One region of the Paenibacillus sp. Dod16 genome, then DNA from elsewhere that is predicted to be linked to it. Evidence: riboswitches for the same ligand, from Rfam matches in the RefSeq annotation. Region 1 holds a riboswitch; each other region holds the start of a gene.
What was found. A riboswitch is a leader RNA that binds a small molecule or an ion and turns the genes downstream of it on or off. The one in region 1 is predicted to bind thiamine pyrophosphate.
Positions count from the first base shown of each region.

Region 2: linked by a shared signal. The riboswitch ahead of ACPV3A_RS07100 (ECF transporter S component) and the one ahead of ACPV3A_RS04555 (ABC transporter substrate-binding protein) in region 1 are both predicted to bind thiamine pyrophosphate.
Region 3: linked by a shared signal. The riboswitch ahead of tenA (thiaminase II) and the one ahead of ACPV3A_RS04555 (ABC transporter substrate-binding protein) in region 1 are both predicted to bind thiamine pyrophosphate.
Region 4: linked by a shared signal. The riboswitch ahead of ACPV3A_RS15390 (YkoF family thiamine/hydroxymethylpyrimidine-binding protein) and the one ahead of ACPV3A_RS04555 (ABC transporter substrate-binding protein) in region 1 are both predicted to bind thiamine pyrophosphate.

Region 1 is NZ_JBNDYG010000004.1:132,801-137,646, forward strand. It holds gene ACPV3A_RS04540 (ABC transporter ATP-binding protein) at 16-849, opposite strand; gene ACPV3A_RS04545 (ABC transporter permease) at 903-1,658, opposite strand; gene ACPV3A_RS04550 (MTH1187 family thiamine-binding protein) at 1,655-1,948, opposite strand; gene ACPV3A_RS04555 (ABC transporter substrate-binding protein) at 2,041-3,072, opposite strand; TPP riboswitch at 3,187-3,298, opposite strand; gene ACPV3A_RS04560 (VOC family protein) at 3,472-3,855, opposite strand; gene ACPV3A_RS04565 (diguanylate cyclase domain-containing protein) at 4,089-4,846, shown strand, end outside.
Region 2 is NZ_JBNDYG010000006.1:468-5,313, forward strand. It holds partial or broken gene ACPV3A_RS07090 (SDR family oxidoreductase) at 202-1,048, shown strand; gene asd (archaetidylserine decarboxylase) at 1,124-1,927, opposite strand; TPP riboswitch at 2,092-2,204, shown strand; gene ACPV3A_RS07100 (ECF transporter S component) at 2,295-2,924, shown strand; gene ACPV3A_RS07105 (ABC transporter ATP-binding protein) at 2,917-4,593, shown strand; gene ACPV3A_RS07110 (energy-coupling factor transporter transmembrane component T family protein) at 4,590-4,846, shown strand, end outside.
Region 3 is NZ_JBNDYG010000007.1:84,928-89,773, forward strand. It holds gene thiE (thiamine phosphate synthase) at 225-890, opposite strand; gene thiD (bifunctional hydroxymethylpyrimidine kinase/phosphomethylpyrimidine kinase) at 887-1,903, opposite strand; gene thiM (hydroxyethylthiazole kinase) at 1,900-2,742, opposite strand; gene tenA (thiaminase II) at 2,795-3,481, opposite strand; TPP riboswitch at 3,621-3,724, opposite strand; gene ACPV3A_RS08105 (VOC family protein) at 3,987-4,487, shown strand; gene ACPV3A_RS08110 (hypothetical protein) at 4,629-4,846, shown strand, end outside.
Region 4 is NZ_JBNDYG010000018.1:57,357-62,202, forward strand. It holds gene ACPV3A_RS15375 (class I SAM-dependent methyltransferase) at 1-658, opposite strand, end outside; gene ACPV3A_RS15380 (nucleotidyltransferase domain-containing protein) at 803-1,501, shown strand; gene ACPV3A_RS15385 (YjcZ family sporulation protein) at 1,619-1,717, shown strand; gene ACPV3A_RS15390 (YkoF family thiamine/hydroxymethylpyrimidine-binding protein) at 1,790-2,395, opposite strand; TPP riboswitch at 2,480-2,582, opposite strand; gene ACPV3A_RS15395 (nitroreductase family protein) at 2,768-3,370, opposite strand; gene ACPV3A_RS15400 (ABC transporter permease) at 3,902-4,846, shown strand, end outside; gene ACPV3A_RS15405 (iron chelate uptake ABC transporter family permease subunit) at 4,845-4,846, shown strand, end outside.

The sequences.
Region 1 (4,846 bases):
GCTGGCCTTCATCGGTCAGCGCTTGTGCTGTTCTTCCCGCATGATGGCGGAAATTTCGGTTTTTAATGCGATGAAGGACGGATCCATCAGGATGTTTTCCCGGCGCGGGCGGGAGAAAGGGACTTCTACCCGTTTCAAGATGGTTCCGGGCCGTGCTGATAGGATATAGATACTGTCCGAGAGGAGCAGCGCCTCCTCGATATGATGGGTAATCATCAGCACCGAACGGCGCGTATCCTCCCAGATATCGAGCAGCCAGCGCTGCATATCGCTGCGCGTTAACGCATCCAATGCACTGAACGGTTCGTCCAGGCACATAACTTCCTGCGGACTCATCAGTGCGCGAAGAAAAGCCGCCCGCTGCTGCATTCCGCCAGAGAGGGTGTGCGGATAGGCCTTTTCGAAGCCGCTGAGTCCGGCGCGTTCCATCCAGCTGCGGGCATGTTCCCTGGCAGCGGCTTTCGAGGTGCCTCTCAGCTCCTCGGGAAGGAGCACATTGTCCTCCACCGTACGCCAAGGGAATAGGGCCGGCTGTTGAGGCATATAGGCGATGCGGCCTTTTTCCCCGGTCACGTCCTGACCGTCCATGAGGACAGAGCCTGCATCCGGAGCTGTTAACCCCCCAATGATATGGAAGAGAGTGCTCTTTCCGCTGCCTGAGGGACCGATTAAGGAGACGAATTCCCCGGGTTGTACTTGAAGCGAAAGGCCATCCAGCACATGCACTTCGCTGCGCCGGTCGCGGAAGGTTTTTCGAAGGGTGCGAACCTCGAGGGCAGGTGCGGTTGAGACCGACGCAGCCGACGGGTCAGCCCCGTCCTGGACCGTCAGGGGTACTTGATGTGTCATATCGACAAATGGCCTCCTATCATATAAGATTCGTTACGTCTATTCACGGAGACTCAACCTTTTCGATTCCAGCGGATGAGCCGCTTCTCCAGCAGAGTGATCAGCAGCACCATCAGCAGGCTGAGCAGGACGATGACCAGGATGGCAACAAACACCCGATCCGTGCGGTAGCCGGATTTTTGCAGCATCATGTAGTAACCGATTCCCCGGTCCGAGCCGATCCATTCCCCGATAACCGCACCCATGACCGAATAGGTGGCCGCAATTCGAATCCCGGAGAAGATGGAGGGAAGGGCATGCGGCAGCTCCAGCTTGCTGAAAATTTGCCAAGAGGTAGCCCCCGCCATCTGCATGTAGTTCATCATGGTTCGGTCAGTACGGGCCAGTCCGTCCAGTGCCGCAACAGCGACGGGGAAGAAGCAGACCAGCGTAATCACGATAACCTTGGGCAGCATGCCGAAGCCGAACCAAATCATGAGAAGCGGGGCTAGGGCGATTGTCGGCACATTCTGGCTAAGAATAAGAAGTGGATAAAGAGCGGTTTTGAGAAAAGGAACCATGTGCAGTGCCAGCGAGATGACTAGGCCGATCGCCGTACCGATCATAAATCCGACCAAGGTTAATTGCAGGGTGGCCGCTGTATGCTGGAAGAGACCGGAAGCTCCGGTAACGGCCTCATGCCCGATGGCCGTCGGCGCAGGCAGAATAAAAGGTTCAATGTCGAATATAGATACTGCGGCCTGCCATACCACCAAAAAGAAGAGGACCGCCACAACGGGCGGCCAAACCGAACTCCACCAGCTTCTCATGGACGGTATTTCTCAGTCAGCTTATCCATGCTGATGCCGCTGGGATGATGAGCGATTTTAACTTGGGATATGATGCTGGGACTTCCCGCATTCACCAGCGCTTCATGCATGCGCTCCACGATCTTGAGCAGCTCGGCGAGCTCACCTTCCATGGTCGTTTCGAGTGCATGAACCTCGTATTTCACGCCTGATTCCTGAATGACCTTAATCGCTTCATCTACATAAGGGATGCTGTCGGCCCCGTTTGGCGTTCTCGGTATCACTTGAATGCTCAAAAGTGTATTCGCCATGTAAACTCATCCTTTCGTGCAAGCTATAATGTATTGGAAGAAAGGCAGCCTTTTGCAAAGGCCGACTTTCTTCTTTTTAAATAAAAATAGCCTTATGGCTGCTCCGGTAAAAAATCATTGGTGAATGCGCGGTCCGCGTCAAGTTCCTTCTCCAGCAGCTTACGCTCAAACATCCAGTCTGCATATCCCGACCATACTTCGGCTTTCTGTTCGCCCCAGCGGGATGCATCATCCTGATAACGGGGGCTCAACCATTTCTGGCTGGCGAGAACCAGTTCGGCATCCAGGTCAGGAACCGCCTTCGTAAGCAGAGCTGCGGCATCTTCAGGATGTTGAATCGCATAGTCGTATCCTTTTGAAGTCGCCCGCATGAACGCTTTGATAAGCTCGGGGTCCTCCTGGATCAGCTTCTCGTTCGTCACGATCACTGGTGTGTAATAATCAAGCTGCTCGGAGTAGTCCTTCACATAAATCATGTCAAGCGGTTCATTGCGAAGCTCAGCTTCAATCCCCGTCCAAGCATAGAAGATCCAGGCAAAATCAATGTCGCGTTTGACGGCCGTAAAATAATCAGCATCGCCCATATTGACCATATTCACCTTGCTGACATCGGCGCCATCGATCTCCATGATGGATTTCATGACGGCCTCCTCCACAGGCGAGCCCCAGCCGCCATAGGATTTTCCTTCAAAATCGCCTGCCTTCACGATGCCTTTGTCCTTGGGGGCGGCAAAGCCGGACGTATTATGCTGAATGATCGCTGCAATGGAAACGAGCGGCAAGCCTTGGGTTCTGGCCAGCGTTACGCCTTCCTGATAACTGATGCCAAACGGCACGTTTCCGGATGCGACCAGTGTATCCGTACCGCCTGCTCCCGGCTGGACGATCTGGACATTAAGCCCTTCTTCCTCATAATACCCAAGCTCCTTCGCTGCATACAGGCCGGTGTGATTCGTATTGGCGGACCAATCGAGCATCAGCTGCACGTCACGGAGTTTCTCGGAAGTCTGACTGCCTTCGCCTTCGGCACCTGTCTTCTTGTTCTGTCCGTTTGTACCGCATCCGGACGCGACCATAAGCAGGACGCAAGCGAGAAGCAGCGGAATCCATCTTCCCTTCTTCATCGTTTCTTCTCTCCTTTGAGTTCTCTTTCTATTACCTCGCAACTCCACAAAAAAAACGCCCTGATGATATCAGGACGCATGACGGCGTAAGTGTATACCACGGCAAATAAATAGCTGCCGCAAACATGGGCTTCCTACGCTGGCATTACCCAGATCAGGTGTAAGGGTCAGTATCATATCGGATACACTCTCAGCCGGCCATATCCCAGCTCCCCCGGTATTTATGAAGTTTCGATCATTACATCCGCTATTATAGTCCTAACACACCAGACCTGTCTAGTTCGAAGAGGTATGAACGAGGCAGGTCTTTGCTTAGAACACTTATGCAATGGGAAGGATTAATTGATCCTATGAACCTTTCACGAGATAAAGTATTTGAAAAAGGCTTCTACGTAGAGGTTAGCGCTGGAAGAACTCAATCCATTCCCCTTCGGGACCATGCACGAAGAAATAACGGAAACCATTCGGGAGCGTCACGATCTCCTCGTCCAAGTGAGGAACGTCAAGTCCTTGAACCCGGGCATATTCCTCTTCAATGTTATCCGTGCTGACTGCAAAATGATGAACGGTGCCCTCCGCTGGCAGCGTGTCGCTGTATCCCTGAATAAGCTCGACTTCCGTCTCGTTGCTGCCGTTAAATCCGAGGAACGCCAGCTGGATGACGCCATTCGTATGGGTCAGGCGATCCTTTAGTTCTAGTCCGACTACGGATGTATAGAAGGCGATTGTAGCTTCTAGGTCCCGGACAACAATACCAACATGATCTAATCGTTTCTTTGACATGGTTCAACACCCTTTCCGATCCATATGAGATATGACTGAAATATTATCACATAATCCCTATACGTCAAGTGGGAGTTGTGTTCATGCAGGGGCTGATACAGATGATTTTTCTTTCATTTCCTCATCTTTACTTTTGGGTGGGTAAAAAGTATCATGAGAAATAGAAAGATTAATTCAAAAGACCTAACATATGAAAGTGATCCAGCTTACCTTTTGGCCGAGGAGGAATGCTTATGAGTCCAACTCCAGCAGATCATCTGTGGATTCGACTCGCCATGATATATGCATTCATTCAGATTATGATTGCTCTGTGGATGCCTGAGGCTTTATCGCTTCAGCGTGTTCTAGTCATTATTCCTCCTGCAGCCGCCTCCGTTTATTTAATGCGGATTAGTCGGCGTTATGAGGTTCATCTTCGCAGGTTTTGGCTTATTGTGAGTCTCGGATTAATGGGGGATGCAGCGGCACGAATCATTCACGCTTGTTATGTTTGGTTTGAAAAAGAGAGCGCTTTCTCGCCGATCCTAACCCACTTATTCTGGGGACTTGAACTCATTCTGTTCGCAAGTTCTCTCATTTATTTATTCCGGCATGTTCAAGGATCGTTTCGGGGGCTCCGGTTTATGCTGGATATCGTGATTGTTGGCATTGCCGTCATGACAGTAGGGTGGGAATATTTCATCAAGCCTGAGCTTCAGGGTCTTGCCCATGAGGCAGTATGGGGAAACCTTTGGGTGGACATGCTGTATCCCCTGTGCGCAATGGTACTTATTTTTTTTACGCTGGTGTTGTATTTTAATACCGGACTGTTAGGGAAAAGGGCGGCCATTCTGTTATGTCTTGGCGGAAGCGCTTATATTGCCGGAGATGCCCTGTACATCTATCTCGTTGATCTGATGGGTATCGAGGTTCGTTCCTATCTGTATCCGCTTTATACGATATCGGTATTATTCATTAGTTTCGCAGGTGGGCAGTCCGCTCCTAATTCCCG
Region 2 (4,846 bases), on a different contig from region 1:
AATAGGGAGTCTGTCTGATTACGTTGTAAAAGGGTGCATATACGGATAGGGACTCTGTTGGCATTGCGAAAATTTGTTATATTAGGGATATGTATAAAGCGCTAAACGCAGGGTTTTAAGAGACCGGACAGGCAGTTCGGATAACGGAAGGGTGACGGGTGTGACGGAGAGAGCGGCATTGGCGGAGCAAGCGGTGATCCGGTGGTAACGGCGGGAGCAGGAAAGGTTGCGCTGATCACGGGCGCGTCGAGCGGGTTCGGACTGCTCATCAGCTTGGAGTTGGCAAAAGCGGGCTATGACGTGGCAGCGGGTCTGCGCAGGCCGGAGGCGGCTGCAGAGCTGATGACCCGAGCCGAACAAGCAGACGTTGTCGAGCGCATTCACGTATTCCAGCTGGATATATGCTTGGAGGAACAAGTCAAGGCTGCTGCTTGGGAGTTAGAGCAGAAGTTCGGCCGATTGGACGTGCTGGTGAACAACGCCGGCGAAGCGGTAGGCGGCATGGTGGAGGAAGTACCGCTCAGCGTCTGGCGCAAGCAGTTGGAGACGAATTTATTCGGGACCGTATCGGTAACGCAGCATATGCTCCCGCTGCTGCGCAAGACCGGACGATCCAAAATCATTCTCATGAGCAGCATTAGCGGCGTGGTCGGCTTTTGGTCCCTATGCGGCATCCAAATTTGCGCTGGAGGGGTTTGGTGAGAGCCTGTCCATGGAGTTGATGCCCTTTGGCATCGATGTCGTACTGATCCAGCCCGGTGCCTATGGCACGCCGATCTGGAATAAAAGTTTTGGGGAGCTTACGGTAAAGGAAGGATCACCCTACAGCGGTCTGCTGAAGGGCGTGCTGGACTATTCCGAGCGGACAGCCAGGGGAAGCGGGGATCCGCAGGAGGTAGCCAGGCTTGTGGCAAACATTGCGTCCATGTCCAAACCGAGGTTCCGCTATACGCTGCCCCGAGGTACGCGGCTGACCGCATGGATCAAGGGCGTGCTGCCGGATCGGCTGTTTCAGCGGATCGTTTATCGGATGCTGGACAGGCGTTAATCATTCATGCAGCGAATGATTCATGGCCTTAACTTGTCATGCGATGCTTGGTGAAGCTTGGTAAGGTGAATGGCGTTACCCTTTTCTGGTTGGGGACGGGTGTAGCAAACCAAGCAGCTCTCCCATCTTCACCTTGGAGCCGGGTTCCAGGTCACCGCGCGGAGTAAACGTGCCGTTCTCTGTCAGAAGCACGACGGTAGAGCCGAATTCAAAGTACGCGAGTTCATCGCCGATCTCGTATTTCTTCACGTTCTCGTCAGCATAACGGATGCTGCTCACGTTCATGGCTCCGACCTTCACGACGGCAACTTCGCCGAACTCATGCGCAATATAGGTAATGAGGCGCTCATTACGGCTGAGCACGTGCCGGATATGGGTCATCGCAAAATCGTTCACGGGGTAAACGCGTCCCTTTAGATGCTCGCTTTCCGCCTGAACACCGGTTACCGGGGAATGAATGCGATGATAGTCGGTTGGGCTTAAATACAATACAAATGCATAACCGTTGATGTAGTTTTCCATTCTCGGTGATTTGGCGAGCAGCTCGCTCAGGGTATAATCCTGTCCCTTGACGCTCAGAATGGTGCCGGCATTAACGGCGCACATCGCCGAAATCGTGGCATCGACGGGGCTTACCATGGCATCGGCGGTGTCGTCTATGGCGCGCAGGCCTATTTTTAACCGGCGGGAAAAGAATTCGTTCAGTGAGCGGTATTCGTGGATTTCTTTCTCCGCTTCATGCGCCGGGATTTGATAAATTCGTATGAATGCAGGTATTAGATGACGGCTCAGCCGGCTGTGGGAACAATGCCCCATGATTCGGGACAGCCACTTGCGGGAGGACAGCTCAGTCATCAGACGCAGCAATTGTTTAGCCATGTCATTCTCCTTTGTGCATAGGTGTCAGCAATAAACGTTGGTGGAAAAGCCAATCACTCTGATATTGACATAGAATGAGCTGGAAATCAATAAATAGCCATTTTTGAAAAAAGGTTCTTGCTAATTGGAGAACGAATGTGTATTTTAAGATTAACATGAAACCGAATAGGGAATACGGGGGCTTGAGTGAATCAGGCTGAGATTGCAGCTGCTATCCGCTGTTGACCGTTAATCTGAACTGGGTAATGCCAGCGTAGAGAATATCCGACCCTGCCTACATAGGGCCTATTTTTCCGTCTGCGCGTTTTCCAGACGGTTTTTTGTTGTGTTTATACAAAAATAGAGGTGGAGAGGGGAATGTGTGGTTATGGGAACATCTATGCAAGAGAAGTTGGGGGTTCAGCCCCGAAAAGGGCTGCGGTTAAGCGATATTTTGGTGACGGTGTTGGTATCGCTGGTGCTTGGCGTCATTTATCACTTCTGGGGTTCGGTTTACAATCTGTTAAAACCGCTGTTCTTTGAAGCGGATGAGTTGTTATACGGAATGTGGTTCGCTGCAGCCACGCTTGCTTACTTGCTAATCCGTAAGCCGGGAGTGGCCATCATTGCGGAAGTGGCGGCTGCCCACGTGGAAGTGCTGTTTGGCAGCGGCTGGGGATTGACTCTGCTGCTGTATGGCCTCATTCAAGGACTTGGGGCAGAATTGGTATTCGCGGCGTTCCGTTATCGGAGCACCTCGGCGTGGACGCTGGCGATTGCCGGAGCAGGCGCAGCCATCGGATCGATGATCATGGACTTCTATTACAGCTATACCGATGACCTGCAGACGTGGATGTTCCTGGCCAAATACGGTATGCGGGTACTCAGCGGTGCCGTCATTGCAGGCCTGCTCATGCTCTTGCTGGCCAAAGCCTTGGACCGCACGGGCGTCACATCCCTGCTGCGTCCTGCGTCGAAGAAGGATTACGAAGCACTGGATGATCCGCGCCATGTCTAATGCCACGGTTAGCCTGGTTCCGGCTCAGTCCGCTGAGATGGTTTCGGAACCGGCCGTGTATGTGGAGGGATTGCGTCTGAAGTATCCGGGCGAGGAGCGACTGATGTTCAAAGACCTCTCCTTCTCGGCTGTCCGCGGGGAGAAGGTGCTGCTGCTCGGTCCGAGCGGCTGCGGCAAATCCACGCTGCTGCAGGTGCTTAGCGGGATGATTCCCCGCGCAACGGAGGTGCCGATGAAATGCGAGTCGCAGCTGGTTCCGCGCTCTTGGGGGTATGTATTCCAAGATCCGGATACCCAGTTCTGCATGCCGTACGTGGATGAAGAGCTGGCTTTCGTACTGGAAAATCTAAGTGTCCCCCGCCATGAGATGAAGGAGCGGATGCAAGCGGCGCTCCGCGAGGTGGGGCTTGATCTTGAGGAGCTTCATATGCCGATCGGGCATTTGTCCCAAGGCATGAAGCAAAGGTTAGCGCTGGCTTCGGCTCTGCTGCTGGAGCCGGAGGTGCTGTTCCTTGACGAGCCATCTGCCTTGCTCGACCCGGAAGGAAGGGAGCAAATCTGGTCGGCGGTGAAGGCCGTATCGGAAGGGCGAACACTGATCATCGTGGAGCACCGGATCGAAGAAATGGCCAGATACGTGGATCGTGTCGTGCTGTTCAGCCCGGATGGCGTGATTCTGGGCGAAGGTCCTCCGGCAGCGATATTCGCAGAATTCGAGCGGGAACTCCAAGCCTATGGAATCTGGTATCCCGGCGTATGGGAAGATTATGCGCAGACCCGGGCGGGCAGAGAGTTGTTTGCTCCGGTCGATGCGCTTGGCGATGAGCGGGGTAATCTCCTGCATGAGGCTGCTCCGCCGTATGCTCAACGTGGGGAGTCTGTCATTCAACTGGCGAATTTCAGGGGAATGAGATGGGATAAACCGGTCATCACTCTCCCTTCGGCCGAGGTGTTTCCGGGACAATTCATTGCGGTGGTAGGGCCGAACGGAGCAGGCAAAAGCTCGCTGCTGCTCAGTTTGATGGGGCTGCTTCGCGCCGAAGGGACCTATATGCTCTGCGGGGAAGAGGTCATTCAGGGCAAACGCAGGAAGGTGCGGAAGAAGAGAGAGCAGCAGCTGCGCCAAATCGGATTCGTGTTTCAGAATCCGGAGCTTCAATTCCTGACGGAGCGCATCGGCGATGAGGTGGTTTACTCGCTGCTGGTGGATCATGTGCCGCCGGAGGAAGCGAAGGCGCAGGCCGAGCGCTGTCTTGAACGTTTTGGATTGAATGGCTTGGAGGCCAGGCATCCGTACCAGCTGTCGACAGGCCAAAAGCGCCGCTTGAGCGTGGCTACGGCCATGGCAAGACAGCCGTCCGTCCTGCTTCTGGATGAGCCGACCTTCGGACAGGATGCGCGGAATACATTCGCGATTCTGGAGATGTGCGAGAAGCTGCGTCGTGCGGGAACCGCCATTCTCATGGTGACGCATGAAATGGAGATCGCGCAGCGGGTCGCCACACATATATGGGAAATACGGGAGGGACAGCTGACCTCGAGCATGCCCTCCCCGCGCTGGTCTGGCGGGATTGCATCCGGGCAGACGGCTAATGGAGTAAACGGCTCTGCAGGCCCTCAAGGTACCTTAGCCGCGGCCGATCATCGCCTCACGGGGGTGAACGCATGAACATATGGAATCCCGTGCGGATCACTTGGCTGCACCGGGCGAATCCGGTGGTGAAGCTGGGTCTGATCTGTGCGCTGTTTTTCATGACGGTGTTAACCCATGATCTTGATTTTGTTTTGTATCAGGCGTTCATCTTTATGGTCTGTCTCGTGGTGCTCAGCGGGGTGAAGCCGTGGAAAATGCTGTTGTTCTTCATTCCGTTTCTGCTTGCCTTCATATCGTCCGCCTCTTCCATGATGCTGTTCGGTAAGGG
Region 3 (4,846 bases), on a different contig from region 1:
TCACTATTCGTGGAGCAGGTACATTGTCCTACGTATATCATATCCGGGTCGCTATGGCAATCTGATCTGGTATGGAACGCGAGAATGGACCCAAAGAATGGCATGTTGAGGGATAAGCTGAACATATACAGTAATTTAAAATCAGACGTGAAAAATAGAGTGCCGAAGAAATTCGACACTCTTGTTCATGATCCTTATCATGACCCTCTTACATTTTAAAAAATTCATTCGGTTGCACAGCGTATCTTTCCTATAAAAGCCTCCACAGCCTCTCGCGCCGACTCCGCTCCCGTCACGGCGGATATCACGGCGACGCCATCCGCACCCGCCCCCATCACTTCCTCCACGCGCTCCACGGTAATCCCGCCAATCCCAACAATCGGCAGGTGGATGCCAGCTTCGCGCATTTCTCGAAGGATCGCTGGGCCTTGCGCAGCCTTGGCATCATCCTTCGAGCGGGTCGGATAGATCGGGCCGATACCAAGATAATCGGCGCCGTGGAGAATGGCGCGCCTGGCTTCCTCAACAGAATGGGCCGAGACGCCCAGTATCCGATTGCCGATCCGCTTACGTACCGAAGCCGCAGATTCATCGTCCTGGCCGATGTGCACGCCGTCGGCGTTCAGCTTCAGTGCCAGCTCCACATCATCATTGACGATGAAGGGTACGCCCGCTTGGCGGCACTGATCCTGGATCCGGCGAGCCAGCCGGATCATCGGCTCGCCAACAAGTGCGCCCTGTCCCTTCTCGCGGAACTGGACCATGGTCGTGCCGCCGGCCAATGCATCCTGCACGACCCGGCTTGGCTCGACGATGCAATTCACGCTGCCAAGTACGAGATCCATCCGTAGATGCTGCCTCATCATCTCGGGTGTCACTCTGCCCGTCATCGCAGCACCTCCTGATGGCGGCGACGATACGCCCAATGATTCGTTGGGCCGTGTCCCTGTCCCAGGTTTAAGCCGTCCTCAATGGCCGCCTGGATGAATGTGCGCCCGTTCTGAATGGCATCGAATGCACTCAAGCCTTTGGCCAGGCCTGCGGTAATCGCGGCAGAGAAAGTACAGCCGGTACCATGCGTATGAACGGTATGAATTCTTTGTCCATATAATTCTGTAAAGGCGATACCATCGTATACGAGGTCCATGACTGGAGGACTGTCGGGATTACCGAATCTGTCATCGTTCTTGATCATGGGGGAGCGTCCCTCATAAAACTCCCCGTTATGGCTGGCGGTTCTTATTTGGCGATACGTACTTTCGGACTGAGACAACTCTTCCTGCTGCGTACCCGCCGCCATAGCTGATCCCCTGTCTCTTTCGTGATCCGCAACTTCACCGCCGCCGGTCATTCCCTCGTCATGGCCGCCTTTGATCACAACGATCTTGGGCCCCAGATCCTGGATACGTCTCGCCGCTTCCTTCCGATCTTCCTTCGTGCGGATACGCATCCCCGCCAATACTTCGGCCTCCGGTATATTGGGAGTGACAATTAACGCCAGCGGCAGCAAGTCCTCTCTTAAAGCCTGCACTGCTTCGCTTTGCAGCAGCTCCGCTCCGCCCTTGGCGATCATCACGGGATCCACAACGACCTTCTCCCAGCCGAATGCCCGGATCCGGTCAGCAGCCAGTCGAATGATCTCGGCATTGAACAGCATGCCTGTCTTCAATGCATCGACTCCGAGGTCCGAGCCAACCGCTTCAATCTGCTCCGCAGCTGCTTCGGGAGGCAGCGGATATACGCCGTGAACCCCCAATGTGTTCTGCACCGTGATCGCCGTAATCGCTGACATGCCGTATACGCCAAGCTCCTGGAAGGTTTTCAGATCGGCTTGAATGCCGGCACCGCCGCCGCTGTCAGACCCCGCAATCGTCAGTGCCCGAGGAACGTGAGACTTGCTCATCGTGCGCCACCTGCAGTGGACGCTTCCGCTTCCCGAACAGCGGCATAGCCCTCCAGCGAGCCCGGATGAAGCTTTGCCAGCTCATCCAGGAAAGCAATCTGGAAGCTTCCCGGTCCCTGGTCCGCGGTTCGCTCTGCAGCTCTCGCCGCCGCGGCCCCGTAGAAGGCCAGGCCCGCCGTACCGGCAAGCAGCAGGTTTGCTTCCACTGCGGCAAAGGCACCCAGCACCGAGGTCAGCAGGCACCCTGCGCCGGTCACCTTCGTGAGCAGAGCATCCCCGCCGGTAATGATACGTACTTCGATTCCATCGGTAATCACGTCCTCTTCACCGGTAATGGCCACGATCGTGCCTAATCCGCGCGCAGCCCGCACGGCCAGCTCGGCATGATCACTGCCCGTGCTGTTGCCAGCGTCTACGCCTTTGATCTCGCGGGCCTCCCCGACAAGGTGAGCGACTTCAGCCGCATTCCCGCGCACGAGCGATACCTTCACCTCGCTTAGAATCCGCAGCGCCGACTCCGTCCGAAAACGGGTTGCTCCCGCACCGACCGGGTCCAGCAGGACCGGCACGCCCTGTGCGTTCGCCGATTGTCCGGCTATGATCATCGCATCCACAAGCTCGCGATTCAGCGTGCCGATGTTCAATACGAGCGCGCCTGCGATGGCGGCCATATCCGCCACTTCCTCCGGCGCGTAAGCCATGACCGGCGACGCGCCCAGCGCGTACAAGCCGTTAGCCGTAAAATTCGTAACCACCACGTTCGTCATGTTGTGAACGAGGGGGCTCGTCTGCCGTACCTTTGTTAAAAGCGCCGAAACTTCATTTTCCCATGTATGCATATGAATCAGCCTCTCTTCGCTATATTGGAATTTATGAGCTAGTTAGGTCTCCTTACAGCACCGCAGCCTGCAGCGGCACCGGCCATTCCTCCTGCTTATAAGCCATATCCCAAAACATATACTCCAGCTGGCAGCTCAGCATAAAATGCTCCTTCATCCGTTCTCGCTCGGCTGCCGTCGCACGCTCCGCCCATTCATCGACACGGCTGCAGAACTTGGCTGTCGCGTCTTCCCCCCGGTTGCCGTAGAAATAAATCCAGTCGTAGAACGGATGGGATTCATCCGGCTTCACTTCATCCAGCAGCTTGCGGCCAATCTCCAGGTAGGTCCACGGGCAAGGCAGCAGTACGGCCATAATCTCGCCCAGACTGCCCTCATGCGCCACTGTAAGCATATGACGGATATAGTGATGAGCGGACGGAGCCAGCGGATAGCCTTGAAGCTCTTCGTAAGTCACCCCGGCGGCTGCGCAAAAATTCTGATGCGGATGCACCTCGCTATGCAGGATGAATGAGATTTGTTCGTTAAAGGTTGCGATCTCTTCGCGGCTGGTCGATTTGGATATGGCGATGCCGTAAATCCGCATGTAGGCGTTCAAATACTCAAAATCCTGCTTCACATAGTGGATCAGCTGTTCCCGCGCCAGTTTCCCCTCGGCAATACCTTTTACAAAGGGATGATCGAAGATTGCTTGAAAAATGCCTCCCGCCTGCTGACGGAGCTCTTGCGTAAAACTCATTTTTGTCCCCACCTCCAACATATTGAAGAGCAGGAAGTCCATAAGACACGACTTTCCAGGCAACGCTAAAAAGCCACCCCGAAAACTGGAGCGGCTTCGTCAACAAGCCCGAGTGCGCCAAAAACGCACCAAGACCTTATATACGAAGGCTCCACTTTCCTACGCTAGTACGAACTAGATCAGGTTCAAAGGGTCCAAGATACGCTCTTGTCTCAGCCGCTAACGGCTCCCCTAGTGGACTTCCTATTCTTTTGTCTAATACTGTACATAGGTTTGTAGATGCTGTCAAACGTTAACGGTTCGCGGACAGAACCCCACGAGCGAAATCTTCCGTGATCGGTGGATCATGATGTTGTACGGTGGCAGAGGTCTTTCGCGAATAAAAAACGCCGGCTACCCAACACTTGTTTCAGAAACACTGACGCTGGGTTGTCATGTATTCCCCTACATAATGAGTACATAAACGTTATTCAAAAAAATGAAGTTTAAAGGAGCGAGCTTATTTATGACGAACCCATCAAAAGCGGTTAACCCCATTCCGGATGGCTACACCTCCGTGACACCATGGATTATCTCAAGAAACTCCACAGCGCTGATTGAATTCCTGGAGCAGGCTTTTCAAGCCGAAGAGTTAGCCCGCGTCTATGTTGGCGATGGTGTCATCGGCCATGCCGAGGTGCGAATCGGGGATGCCGTCGTCATGATGTTTGACGCGAAGCCGGAATGGCCGGATAGCCCGGCGTACCTCCGCTTATATGTTGAGGATTGCGATGCTGCTTACCAGCAAGCGCTCGCCGCAGGAGCCGTCTCGGTGACGGAGCCAACGAGTTTGTTCTTCGGCGACCGGGTGGGACGGGTACGGGACCCGTTCGGCAACTTATGGTGGATTCAGACGCGATTGGAGGACCTGACGCCCGAGGAGATGGAACGACGCGCCCAGGACACGGATTACATGAAAGCAATGACCTATGTTGCCGGAGCGGAAATCGTGGTGAAGATTTCGTAACAAGGTGAAGGGAAGCAAAAGCGTTATTTCAGGGAGAACATGGGTGGTTCGGTTCCCGGGGGTAGCGTGGATGGCTGTCGATTATGATCGATGTAGGGACCGGGTAACTCAGAGTAGCTATGGTTTAGAGGTAGAAACTGGGTGAACACAGAGTATGTAGCTGCTGCTGGGATTGGTGCGACTGCTGGGATTGGTGCGACTGCTGGGATTGATGCTACTGGGATTGATGCTACTGCTGGGATTGGTGCGACTGCTGGGATTGATGCTACTGGGATTGATGCTACTGGGATTGGTGCTACTGCTGGGATTGGTGCTACTGCTGGTATTGATGCTACTGTTGGTATTGATGCTACTGCTGT
Region 4 (4,846 bases), on a different contig from region 1:
GCTTGAACAGCGTTTCCCAGAGCGCAACATCGAACAGGAGTCCTTTATCACGCTGTTCAAATGTATCCAGATGACGTGTCTGCTCTTCCTTTAACTGCTCATTGAAGTGGTTGTACTCCAGAATTTCTTCCTGTTTAAACCCGCAAGCCAAGAGGGATTCCGTCCATTCTTCTCTCATCATCAGATTAGGTATTCCGAAGAATTCGAGCAGTTCCTGAAGCTTTGCTTCCGGCATGGGTTTATCTAGCAGTAATTCTCTGTCCAGCAGGACGCCTCCGCGATCCAGAACGCGGTAATATTCGGGCAGCGATTTCGAAGTATCCGTAAATACGGTAACAGACTCAGCCATGATCAGATCAAATTGGTTGTCCTCGAAAGGCAATGCGCATACATCGGCTTGATGGAACTGCACGTCGATTTCCATCGCTTCGGCTCGTGCTCGTGCTTTTTTGATCATATTTTCGTTCAGATCAATAGCTGTCACTTGATACCCCATCTCCGAAAGATGGCATGCGGTTCTGCCAGTTCCGCACCCCACCTCCAGAATGCGGCTGCCCGGTTGAATGGGATAATTCTTCAGCATTCTGAGGGTTGCCTCGAATCCTCCCGGGTGGGCACTGCCCATGCCTAATTTAGAGAGCATATGAATGTAGTTCATCTCATCTATCCCTTCTTCCCTTGTCATCAACATGAGGGTAATCGTTTATTTACCATATGATTCAGGTACGTTTAGGGTTTTAGCTGAATTAGATATTTTGAGCCCTTTTTTCGGGAGGATCAGAGTCATAATGGAGGAAACGTCATGAGGATGGAACCGGTAGAGGCAGCGGAACGCGTCATTCAACACGATTATCCCGACTGTTTGCTTGCCGTGCTTGGCGGCAGCGCGAGCAGAGGCGAATATAATGAACAATCCGATTTGGACATTATGGTCCTTGAACGAGAGGGTCATGATTTCAGCAGGAGGACGATAGAGGCGCATGGATGGATCGCGGAAATCTTTATATTGTCTTTATCCTCCTATCGCGAATATTTTGACGAGGGAGTGATCGCGGCGAATCCGTCATTTCAGCGGATGATCGCAGAAGGGACGGTGCTGCGCCTTATGCCCGAGGGGGAAGAGGTGCGGACGGAAGCCCAAAGCGATTTGGATTACGGACCTCTGCCCTTGACGATAACCGATATTAACGACTACCGTTATGTGCTAACCGAGTACATGCTGGACTTGAAGAGTCCCCGAAGCGATGGTGAAAAATGGTTTACGGTGCACAAAATAGCCGCGATTCTCTGTGATTTTGTACTTAGGGTGAACCGGGAGTGGACGGGTGAAGGGAAAACGCTGTTCCGCCTGTTTAACCGCTTTGACACAATTTTAGGAGAGCGATTGGAAACAGCGCTCGCGGCGATGTATCGCCAAGATGATCCTTCTGTTCTAATGGCATTTACCGAGGAAATGCTCCGTCCGTACGGAGGGAAACTTCTCATCGGTTATGAGGAATAAAATATCGATGCCAATAGATAAAGAGAGGTACATTAGCCGTGACGCTAGCAAGGCGCAGGAAATACTATAATAGTGTGATTACATCACGGCATACTTTAAATCCAGGAGGGGATCTTCATGAGCGGAGTATATGGCGGCGGTGAATATGGCAATTCAGTAGGAATTATTTTGGTTCTCTTTATCCTGCTCGTAATCATCTTGAGTGCTTGGGTTTAAACCGTCAAGATTCTTGGCAGTAGTGACAGAAAAGCCCGGCGCATGCCGGGCTTTTGTCTGCCTCAATCGAACTCAATTCGATGCGGCTTTAACCGAGGGGCTGTGAGCGGACACCACTGCAGTCATGACCAGATGGCTGCTGTCGGATTGGATCGCATGCAAAAACGCCTCTTCAAGAGACCCGAACACCCGGGATAAGGATCCGTCCAACCGGCTGGCGTAATGAATGCTTCCGGCGAACGTACCGGCTGCCTTCGCACGATTTACTTCACTGTAGATGACATCCATGTAGTTGTCCGTACCCATGGGGTAAAGAGCGAATTGGCAGGCAGTCTCCATATCGGCATGTTCTCCGATGTCGTTGTTCAAGCGGGTTGAATCCTCAGTCATATATACATCGGCGTCCGTATCTCCGGGGCAGCCAATGGAATAAGTGCCATTAAAAACAGTGTGCACGCCACTCGCCGCAGCATGGGCGAATATCGCTCTTGTAACATCAAAGACATGCTCTGCACGTCCACGAATACAAGTGCTCACATCGTCTGTCTGAATCCACACCTTTCCCGCATCCACAGATTGTAGAGCGCCCAGGATGACCTCCACAAACCGGTCTGTCATGGGAAATACCGAGAACCGGCATCCGACGATCCGGCTGGTTCCGCAAACAAGCTCATTCATTTTCATTTCCTCCCCATTATATAAGTCCACGCAAAAAAACCGCACCCCATGAAGAAGGTGCAGTTATGCCTACGAAAAGAAATAAACATAAATGCTACACTTCCCCACGCTAGTATGACCTAGATCGGGTGATAAGGGTTAACGGCAGCCCGCCGTCTCTCAGCACATGGCACCCCTAGTACAGCCAATATCTTATGTAGTTGGTTACCGCAAGATTTGCCCCGGAGCTTCATGTTACCGTAGAAGTTCGAGGGTTCTTACCTGTGTAATTGTATCGTTTTGCCATCGGTTTTTCAATCTTTGCCCATTATAAAAAAAACCGCCTGTCCCATTTGCAGGAACTTAGGGAGGCGGCTTTTTTCATCTGTTTGATTAGTTATATACTTTCACGCGATCTTCAAGCGGTGCAAATTCTTTTTCGCCTGGTTCAGCAACCGGCTTACCGAAAGGCATTTGAGCAATCAGCTTCCAGCTTTCCGGGACGTTCCATTCGGCTTTTACTTTTTCGTCGATCAGCGGGTTGTAGTGCTGCAGGGATGCGCCCAGACCTTCTGCTTCAAGGGATGTCCATACTACAAATTGCAGCATGCCGTTGGATTGGTTGGACCAAACCGGGAAATTGTCGGCATAAGCGGCAAAGCTTTGTTGCAGCCCCGCAATGACGTTATTGTCCTCGAAGAACAGTACCGTACCGTAACCAGCGCGGAATGAAGCCATTTTGTCGGCAGTGGATTTGAATGCTTCTTCATCGCCAACAACTTCCTTCAGGATGCCTTCCGTGATGTTCCACAGTTTATCGTGCTGTTCGCCAAGCAATACAACGACGCGTGCACTTTGGGAGTTGAAAGAAGACGGAGTATACTTAACCGCTTCGTTTACGATTTCCTGAATACGCTCGTCCGAGATAACGGATTCTTTGCTAATCCCGTAATAAGAACGGCGATTTTTGAGTGCAGCTGAAAAATCTTTAGACATTGAAAAAAAACCTCCTGGTGTAATCGAATTTGCATACGCCTGATTAGAAGATGTCCCTTACTACAAGCAAATATGCATTTTACGTTATTAGCCATAAAACCAATTATTATTCCACACTAACTTACGTTTAGTTAGAAATAATAATTCTGTTAGGATATTAATATAACTTAGAGGAATTGTCAACGACTTTATATAATTTTTCTTATCCATTTAATAAGAATTGAAACAGTCGTTTTTAGAGAAGTCTCATCATTGCAGAAGCTGCATTAAAGGGAGATTTAACCAAAGTGTGATTCTGTCCTGAGGATATAAGCTATGTCTCCACCTAACTTCATATTATGAACAATTCATGAACAAAATATACTTGTATGAACAATTTAATTGATTTTGATTCTCAATTATACTTGTCGAGCCAGAATGAGGATGATATAATGCATATCAGAACGCGATTGATAATCAATCTCAATGAGAATGGTGACGAAAATTGCATGATCCCGGGTATTTAGAGACATACGCATAGAAGGAAGAGCCATGAAGATTAGATACTTATTTGCAGCCGTTGTGGTACTCTCGATAATCTCATTATTTATTGGAGTTAAGGATATCTCGCCACTGCAATTGTTCTCGATGACAGAACAACAACAGCATATTATGCTTGTCAGCCGGATTCCTAGGCTTGTCAGTCTCATATTGGCGGGTGTCAGCATGAGCATCTGCGGATTGATCATGCAGCAGCTCAGCCGCAATAAGTTCGTATCGCCCACCACGGCAGGTACGATGGACTCTGCCAGACTGGGGATATTGGTAGCCATGCTTGTCTTCACGACAAGCGGACCGCTTATCAAAATGCTTGTGGCATTTGTATTCGCTCTGGCAGGAACCTTTATCTTCATGAAGATACTGGATCGGATTAAGTTCAAGGATGCGATCTTCATCCCGCTCGTAGGGCTGATGTTCGGTAATATCGTCAGTTCGATCGCCACCTTCTTTGCATACAAATATGATCTTATTCAGAATATGTCCGCATGGCTCCAGGGTGATTTTTCCATGATCATGAAGGGCCAGTATGAAATGCTCTATCTTAGTATCCCGCTTGTGATTCTGGCGTATCTGTTCGCCAACAAGTTTACGGTGGCCGGAATGGGAGAGGAGTTTGCTACCAACCTGGGCCTTCACTACCGGAGAGTCGTGAATCTGGGACTGGTCATCGTGGCGCTGGTTACGGCTTCCGTCGTGCTGACGGTCGGCGTGATTCCGTTTCTTGGTCTGATCATACCTAATATTGTTAGTTTGTACTTAGGAGACCATTTGAAAAAAAGCCTTTCGCATACCGCGCTGCTGGGGGCCGGTTTCGTACTGTTCTGTGACATCCTGGGCCGGATCATTATTTATCCCTATGAAATTCCGATTAGTCTAACCGTGGGCGTACTCGGAAGCGGTATATTCATTTTCTTACTGATGAGGAGAAAGGCTTAT